DNA from 2 places in the Endozoicomonas sp. ALB091 genome. Region 1 is predicted to be linked to the other one. Evidence: predicted binding sites of a transcription regulator. Region 1 holds the regulator's gene; the other holds the start of a gene.
The links. Region 1 encodes LexA, which represses DNA repair genes until DNA is damaged. Its sites were predicted from a motif close to TACTGTNTANNTANACAGTA; they were not measured.
Positions count from the first base shown of each region.

Region 2: the regulator LexA is predicted to act here: its motif matches at 1,102-1,121, upstream of ACO6UX_RS14285 (YebG family protein).

Region 1 is NZ_JBLYNQ010000007.1:24,602-29,318, reverse strand. It holds gene topA (type I DNA topoisomerase) at 1-83, shown strand, start outside; gene ACO6UX_RS12415 (DUF6586 family protein) at 366-842, shown strand; gene ACO6UX_RS12410 (hypothetical protein) at 971-1,213, shown strand; gene ACO6UX_RS12405 (hypothetical protein) at 1,234-1,665, opposite strand; gene lexA (transcriptional repressor LexA) at 1,860-2,456, opposite strand; gene ACO6UX_RS12395 (TetR/AcrR family transcriptional regulator) at 2,603-3,232, shown strand; gene ACO6UX_RS12390 (L,D-transpeptidase family protein) at 3,267-3,749, shown strand; gene nagZ (beta-N-acetylhexosaminidase) at 3,776-4,717, shown strand, end outside.
Region 2 is NZ_JBLYNQ010000007.1:517,909-522,625, forward strand. It holds gene ACO6UX_RS14280 (hypothetical protein) at 1-997, shown strand, start outside; gene ACO6UX_RS14285 (YebG family protein) at 1,149-1,442, shown strand; gene ACO6UX_RS14290 (valine--tRNA ligase) at 1,879-4,717, shown strand, end outside.

The sequences.
Region 1 (4,717 bases):
ATGGTAAGGCAACGGGCTGGAGTGCGGTATTTGAAGATGGCCGCTGGCATGAAAAGCAGTCTAAAAAGCGCCAGTCCGGTTAGATTGATCTCAAACCCCAGTTTCGTGAGACAGGGCTATGAAGCCCTGTTGTATTATGGCTGTTAAGTAGCTAACCATATGAAATCACATATTTCTGACTCCTTGTTCAGGCACTATGCTTCGTTACAACTCCGGTCACATAGCTACGGCTATGCTCCCTCCGTTGTGCCTCGCATAGCTCCTGCCCAAGTAGCCAGAAATATGTGATTTCATATGGCCAGCTACTTATAAACTTTGAGCTCGACAAAGCACAAGTTGTTCCCGAAAGATTGATGGAGTTGGTTATGACAAACAATTGGCAGGGATATACCAATAAAATGCTCTTTCACGCCCGTTTGTTGCTGGATGCCTGGGAAGATGCTGATGATCTTGCCAAGCCGGCATTTCGTGAGGCCTGTCTGAATGCAATGGTTCAGGCTTACCGGTCATTACTGGCTGAAATTATGACGAATTACCGTTTGCCGGTAAATCAACTACCCTCTCTTGACGAGGCAATGAACAGTGTTCATCACAAAGGAGAGGTGTCTACTGAGTTGCAGTACATTGAACGTCTTGAGCAACATGATTCCTGGTTGTCGGCGTTATTAAAAAGTCATCAGGACTGTGCCATGCCTATACAGCGTAAAAGTGTTGAGCGGAATGAAATTCCTCTGTTTAATGCCAATAGTGTGCGGTTTGATCAGTCAGAAGGCTTTCTTTCTGTGCTTGAGTCCTTGAAGGAGCTGGTTACCTATAGTCGGAACTTCAGCCTGGAGTGGTAGGTTTCTGATGTTTTCAGGTTTGTTCATTGCCAGCCATATTCAGCTCTTTAGGGCTGATATCTTGAAAGCCTCTGCTGGCTAATGCACAATGCTTCACCGCTAACCCTAAAATCCCGGTGTCACTATTTATGTCAGCGTCGTTTCTTGAAATTGTTGAACTGCCTTCCGGCGAAATCGTTTTGCGTCGCAGTGATGAGGAGAACGCCGAGCCCCTGGTTACCATGTCATTCTCCCGGGAGTTGCTTGACTTTCTCCAGGGAGATCAGGTGGAGGTAGCCAAGGCTATGCTGGATGCCTGCATAGAAGAAGTCGGGCGTAAAACAGAAGCTGACGCTGGAGAATACATCCCTGAAAACCGGGTTCTTCACTGACTGTCATACAAACCCTCCAGTTATCCTCTGTTCCTGATTGCCAGTCCCTGACATTGACCTGAGCGAGCGGCGGTCTCGAGTTCAGAGAGTGTGATGCTATCCATCTGCTCGATCCAGCTGACCACGGTGTGGCTGGTGCCTGAGGCCAGTGCCTTGCGAGTGAGTTTCAGTGGGTCTGCCACTGCGGAAGGGTTGAGAACCTGAAGGCGCTGCCTGCTGATGCCCGATGACTTCAGCCAGTTTATGGTGCTTTTTGCCTGTTCACTGGACAGTATCAGGGTAAGCCAGCGTTGATCCTGATGGTTAGCCAGCTCATACAGAACAGTCTTCAGAAAACGTCCTGATTGCCAGGGCGGGCCTGAGAGAATCAGCTCATCAATAAAGCTGACAGGTTCACTGTCAATGCAGGGAGCGTTACCGTTCTGACTGGATGATGGTGTTAATGCTTGCATGTCAGGTCCTCTACATCAGAGATCGTCAGGGTCTAGTGCTGCTAAGCGCTGTTGCCCATACCGTTCGTCCTGAAGCTTGTCGAAGGACCCATAGGGCCTAAAGGCGGAAACTCCGGACTCTGATAGATCGTGCCAAGCACCCTTCGACTCCGCTCAGGGTGAACGTGGTTTACGGGTAATAACGCTTAGCCGCACTAGTTCCTGATAACCCCCACACTCAGTCCTTCGATAGCAAAGGTATCAACGCTGAGGTCTACTTCGATTGTCTTGAATTCTTTGTTTTCCGGGTGCAGGTAAATTCTGTTTTTAACCTGTTCAAAACGTTTGACCGTTACTTCGTCGTCAATTCTGGCAACGACAATCTGGCCATTGGCTGCGGTTGATGTTTTATGGACAGCCAGAAGGTCCCCGTCAAGAATACCGATATCCTTCATGCTCATCCCTTTTACCCGAAGCATGAAGTTTGCTTTGGGGGAAAAGAAATCAGGGTTGATGGACAGGTGGTCTTCAATATGTTCCTGGGCAAGAATGGGGCTTCCTGCAGCAACCTGTCCTACAATAGGCAGGCCGGAAGATTCAGTGCCGGGGATTCGGATACCTCTTGAGGTTCCGGGGGTGATCTCGATAGCTCCCTTGCGGGCGAGGGCTCTGAGATGTTCTTCTGCTGCATTGGGTGATCGGAACCCGAAGGTCTGTGCGATTTCTGCACGAGTGGGGGGGAAACCGGTCTCTTCTATATGAGATTTGATCAGTTCAAGAATCTCAGTCTGGCGCTTGGTCAATTTATACATGATTAAATCTGTGTTTTTATACAGTACATGTAATTATATACAGTATTTTGCTGACTGCAACCACCCCTGTCTTATTAATCTAACTTGATGTTTCAGTTGGCAAACGTTAGTTTTAAACAAATGTTTACATTGGAGGTTTTACAGACATGTCACAGTCAGCGACAGTAGACAGGATTCTGGACGCTGCCGAGAAGTTATTTGCTGAGCATGGGTTCGCAGAGACCTCGCTGCGTTCAATTACCAGTCAGGCGGGTGTTAACCTGGCCGCTGTTAATTACCACTTCGGCTCCAAAAAATCCCTGATCCAGGCGGTCTTTTCCCGTTTTCTTGATCCTTTTGTCAGCAATCTTTCCGGGGCTCTTGTGCGATATCAGGATAATAATGACGTTCTTGATCTGGAAGAAATACTTCATTTACTGGTGGATCAGATCATGGCGGTTAAACCCCGCAGCCCTGAAGATCTCTCTGTTTGTATGAGGATGATTGGCCTGGCCTACACACAGGGCCAGGGGCATCTGAAGAAATATTTGCGCGACGTCTACGGGGAAGTATTCCAGGCTTATCTGGAGTTGCTGGTAAAAGCGTGTCCTGAGTTGCCATTGAATGACCTGTTCTGGCGCGTCTATTTTATTCTGGGTTCCGCTGTGTTTACCCTTTCAGGAGCGGATGCACTGAGGGCTATTGCGGAAAGCGATTATGGGGTCAGGACTGAACTGGAAGATATCATGAGAAAGATGGTGCCTTTCATGGCGGCAGGTCTAAGATCGCACACCTGACGGATCATTTAACCATACAGAGCTTGATTTACCGATGCATCTTACTGTTCATATTGCCAGTCAGGAGATGGTGCTGCATGAGAAGGACGGCAAGCGCCGTGTTTATTCTGTGTCTACTGCCAGCAAGGGAGTCGGGCAGCAGGAGGGGAGCTGGCAAACACCTCTTGGTCAGCATGTTATCCGGGCGAAAATTGGTGCCGGTCTGCCGACTAATTCAGTATTTGTCGGACGTCGCTTTACCGGTGAGATTTATTCCCCCGGGCTTTGTCAGCAGTACCCTGAAAGAAAGGACTGGATATTAACCAGAATTTTATGGCTCAGTGGCCTGGAGCCCGGATATAACCGGCTGGGTAATGTTGATACCATGCGTCGCTATATCTATATCCACGGTTCGCCGGATACGGCAGTGATGGGTGAACCCGGCTCGCGGGGATGTATCCGAATGCATGGGGAAGATATTATCGATCTGTTTGACCGTGTAGATACCGGTACCAGGATAGATATACAGCTTAGCTGATACCGTTTTTTTTAGAGGATAGAGTCGTGCCAACAGGCCTGAACCGTGGTGTTCTTTTGATTGATCTCGAGGGAGTGCAGCTGACCGCCGAAGAACACCAGCTGCTTTCCCTGCCCGGTGTTGCGGGTATTGTCCTTTTTTCCAGGAACTATCAGAGTCGGGAACAGTTAATTGCCATGGTTCGTTCTGTCCGGAATGTTCGTCGGGATCTGTTAATTTGTGTGGATCAGGAAGGTGGGCGTGTGCAACGCTTCAAGGACGGATTTACCCGTCTACCCCCGGCGCAGGCTTATGGGGCATTTGACCCGGATCAGCAGTATCAGATGGCTTATCAGTCAGGCTGGCTGATGGCCTCTGAGTTGCTGGCCTGCGGGATAGATCTTTGCCTGGGGCCGGTGCTGGATATTGATCATGGTAAAACGTCGATCGTGGGAGATCGGGCTTTTGGGCGTTCGATTGAGCAGGTGAATCACCTGGCCTCATTGTGGATTGATGGGGTTCATGAAGCGGGAATGTCTGTGGTTATCAAGCACTTTCCGGGCCATGGGAATGTGGATGCTGATTCCCATGTGAGCCTTCCCCTGGATGATCGTACTTTTGATGAGATCTGTCAGTCGGACCTGGAGCCTTTCCGGGTAATGATTCAAAAGGGGGTTGAGGCATTAATGCCGGCCCATATCCTGTTTCCCGCTATTGACCGGCATCCGGTGGGTTATTCTTCAGAATGGCTGAAAGGGGTGTTACGCAATCAGCTGTCATTTGAGGGGCTGGTTATCAGCGATTGCCTGTCGATGGAGGGAGCGGCGAAAACCGGCAGTTATCCTGCCAGGGCCAGGGCAGCCCTGGATGCTGGTTGTGATCTCCTGATTATCTGTAATCGTCAGGGGGTTCGGGAGGTACTGGCTGAGATAGACGGCTCGGGTTTACAGGGTGTCGGTCCGGATGGTTTGATGCCTGACTCTTACACT
Region 2 (4,717 bases), 490 kb from region 1:
AGTGGAAGAAACAAGGTCAGCTGACTATTTCAAAAGGGACCTGATCGGGCACTATCCTGAACCGCTGCTGAAGGATATGGCAAAGGCGATGGTCAGCAAGGAAAATGATGTCAATGGCGCAGATGAGCAGAACCTGTCTGACTCCGTGCGCTGGTATCTGCGCATATTACGCTTTGCAGATCGTATGGACATTATCCGTTGTTGCGGGGTTGGGGCTGATTTTCCCGGATCAACGGTCGGGGGGTTTGACGCTACACGTCTTGACCTGCCGCCGCAGTTGCCCTGGGATTTTACCTCCGGGCCTGGCAACGGGACTGAATTTCAACGGCATCTGGTAGCCGCCATGCATGGTGCGGCTGATCTGGCGCAAGTAACCGGGCAACCCAACGATCACCGCGAAAAAAAATATACCGAGGCCTACGGTCTGATTGACAATGGCTCAGAGATTTCTGAGCACTTTGAATGGACAACTGAGCCAGTGGAAAGAATGAACCGGTTTATTGATGACAATGTTCGGCGCACAATTGCTCAGGCCGCTGGAATTATTGTCTGTTCAGACCCCTACCACCAGGCTTGCAGGGCTGATCAGAGCAAAGGCATCACTTATGGTATTCATAACAGCTGGTATGATCTCCACCAGATAGAGATTCCGGCCGGAATGACGCTGCTGGAAAAGATGCAGTACAGGCATAACCCATCGCTGCTAAGCCCGGCAACACAACAGGCATTGGAGCAAGAGGTGCAACGGCTGAAGAGCCAGGGAATACGAATGAACCCAGGGACCTTGACGCAGGAAACACTGACTTCGTCGAAAGCGCAGCAAGTGCTGAAAGAGCGGGGTATTACCGTGGTTTGTGAGAAGCGTCCCTACTGTACCGACGATGACCGGCAGCTAGAGAAAGTAATGTTCGTACCGAAGCAGATACCTGAACCCGCGCGTTCACAACCAGAAAATCAGCCTGACACAGACCAAGGCTTTTCGTGTCAAATCCTCTGAACCCAAGGTCGCAGTGTACCTGGCAGGGCTGGCTACCAGAATTTTAGACCTGACTTGAGCTGGAAATTGACTAGCTGATTCCCAGACAGCCTTCTGGACAAAACAACTGTATTTATATACAGTTTAAAGAACCCATTACAGGAGGAAGCCCATGTCCATTACCCCCATGTGGCGAGTTGACCGGGACGGAAGCATGTTTACTGATAAGAAAGCCGCAGAAGAACACGATCGTATGCTTGAGCTGGCCGATGGCATCACGGGTATGCTGGAAGCCAATTTCAAGATCGATGAACAACTGGCGGAAGAGATCGGTCTGCTGCTGTCACGGAACAAGGATATTCTCGCCAAAGCCTTTAAAGGCAAACCTGAAATCCTGCAGGAGATCAAACTGGAGAGCGAACCTGCAGAAAACAATACCGTAGATATTCGTGAAGCGATTGCCTGATATTGATCTAAGCCACAAAGGCGTGATGTTGCTCATAGTGAAATGTCCTTTGTGGTTACCAATCACATTTTATGAATACTTAAAATAACAGCTGATTCGGTACTTCCCATAGGCTAGTACATGGTTTCTGATGGGTTCCTTCTATCAATGACTCCCAAGCTCCGTTCGTCCTGAGCGGAGTCGAAGGGCGTAAACACCATACCCTGAATAAAGACTGTGCCAATCACCCTTCGACTCTGCTCAGGGTGAACGGAGATTGTACACACCAAACTCATTGCAATGATGCAGAAAGCTGTCCGAGAACCCAGTAGTCGGCAATGAAGGGTGCTTCCTGATTCAGCCCCACAGTGTATAATCACCGGTTTATCCAAATCCGGAGCCCCCCTGCTCTTCAGGAGTTCCGGGAACAGTTGGAACCTCTACTGGAAAAGCAGTTATGGAAAAGACGTTCAACCCCCAAGCCATCGAACGCACGTTGTATCAAAACTGGGAAGAGAAAGGCTATTTTGCGCCGGCTTCTGACCAGCGCGGTGACCGCACGCCCTACTCCATCATGATCCCCCCTCCCAATGTCACCGGCAGCCTGCACATGGGCCATGCCTTCCAGGACTCCATTATGGATGCCCTGATCCGCTACCACCGGATGAAAGGCTGCAACACGCTCTGGCAGGTGGGTACTGACCATGCGGGTATCGCAACCCAGATGGTGGTTGAACGCAAGATCCTGGCAGAAGAAGGCAAAACCCGTCACGACTACGGGCGTGAAGCCTTTACCGATAAAATCTGGGAGTGGAAGGAAGAGTCCGGCGGCACCATCACCCGTCAGCTTCGTCGACTGGGGGCATCTGTTGATTGGGATACCGAGCGCTTCACCATGGACAAGGGCTTCTATGCCGCTGTCCAGGAGGTCTTTGTCCGCCTTTATGAAGACGACCTGATCTACCGGGGCAAGCGTCTGGTGAACTGGGACCCAAAACTGCACACCGCTATCTCCGACCTGGAAGTGGAAAACAAAGAAGTCAAAGGCAATATGTGGCACCTGCGCTATCCACTGGCGGATGGCGAGAAAACCGCAGAGGGCAAAGACTATATCGTGGTAGCCACCACCCGTCCTGAGACCATGCTGGGGGATACCGGTGTGGCGGTTAACCCGGAAGATGAGCGTTACCAGGCCCTGATCGGCAAAGCGGTTATTCTGCCCCTGGTCAACCGTCGCATCCCGATTGTCGCTGATGAACACGCCGATATGGAAAAAGGCACCGGCTGCGTAAAAATCACCCCGGCCCACGACTTTAATGACCATGAAGTTGGCAAGCGCTGCAACCTGCCAATGATCAATGTTATGACCCTGAACGGCGATATCCGCCAGCAGGGTGAAGCCTACAATATTGACGGTACGGCCAATCAATCCATTGATACCACTATTCCAGACGCCTACCAGGGCATGGAGCGCTTTGCTGCCCGTAAGCAGATCGTTGCTGACCTGGATGCCCTTGGTCTGCTGGAAAAAATTGATGACCACACCCTGATGGTGCCTTACGGTGACCGTTCCGGCGTAGTGATTGAGCCGCTGCTGACTGACCAGTGGTTTGTCCGCGCTGCGCCGCTGGCCAAACCGGCTATTGCAGCGGTAGAAGACGGTCGTATTCAGTTCGTGCCCAAACAGTACGAGAACATGTACTTCTCCTGGATGCGTGATATTCAGGACTGGTGTATCTCCCGTCAGCTCTGGTGGGGACACCGAATTCCTGCCTGGTATGACGATGCCGGCAACGTTTATGTTGGTCGCAATGAAACCGAAGTCCGGGAAAAGCACAACATCCCAACGCCTGTTGTCCTGAAACAGGATGACGATGTTCTGGATACCTGGTTCTCTTCGGCACTCTGGACTTTTGGCACCCTGGGCTGGCCAGAGCAGACCGATCGCCTGAACACCTTCCACCCCACCGATGTGCTGGTCACCGGTTTTGACATTATCTTCTTCTGGGTCGCCAGAATGATCATGATGACCATGCACTTTATGAAAGATGAAGACGGCAAACCACAGGTACCGTTCAAGTACGTTTACGTGACGGGTCTGATCCGTGATGAGCATGGCGACAAAATGTCCAAGTCCAAGGGTAACGTCCTTGACCCTCTGGATATGATTGACGGTATCGACCTGGAAGCCCTGGTTGAGAAACGCTGTGGCAATATGATGCAGCCGCAGCTGGCGGAGAAGATCGAAAAACGTACCCGCAATACCTTCCCCGACGGCATTTCTGCCCACGGTACCGATGCCCTGAGATACACCTTGTACTCACTGGCCTCCACCGGCCGTGATATCAACTGGGATATGAACCGTCTGGAGGGCTACCGGAACTTCTGCAACAAGATCTGGAACGCTGCCAACTACGTCAAAATGCATACCGATGAGCAAGATTGTGGTAATGGTGATGAACCTGTTGAACTGACTTTGGCTGATCGCTGGATTGTTTCCCGACTGCAACGGGTTGAAGCCCAGATCGAAAAGAACCTTTCCGAGTTCCGTCTTGATCACGCGTCCCAGAACCTCTACGACTTTGTCTGGAATGAATATTGTGCGTGGTATCTGGAACTGTCCAAGCCCGTTCTATGGGATGAACATGCACCTGCTGAACGTAAGCGCGGCACCCGTCGTACACTGGTTCGGGTTCTGGAGGCTATTATGCGCCTGGCCCATCCGTTTATGCCTTATATCACCGAAGCGATCTGGCAGAACATCAAGCACAATGCTGGCGCTGCCGGTGACACCCTGATGCTGCAGAGCTACCCGGTGTCGGACCCGGCCCGTATTGATGAAACGGCTGAGCGTGATATTGAGTGGCTCAAATCGTTTATCACCGGTATCCGTAACATTCGTGCCGAGTTGAATATTGGCCCAAGCAAGCCGCTGAATGTACTGCTGCGTAACACCTCTGCAGAAGACGTTGCCCGTCTGAATGACAACCAGACCTTCCTGAAGTCCCTGGCCAAACTGGAAGACATCAGGGTTCTGGCCGCCGGTGAAGAAGCCCCCATGGCAACCACTCAGCTGGTAGGCTCCATGGAAGTTCTGGTACCAATGGCTGGCCTGATCGACAAGGAAAAAGAGTCAGCCCGACTCAATAAGGAGATTGAGCGGTTTGCCAAAGAAGTGGCCCGCTTTGAAGGCAAGTTAAACAACGAGAAATTCATCAGCAAGGCACCCGCCGACGTGGTTGCCAAAGAGCAGGCCAAGCTGGCTGAAGCTCAAGCCGCCAGGGCCAAGCTGGAAG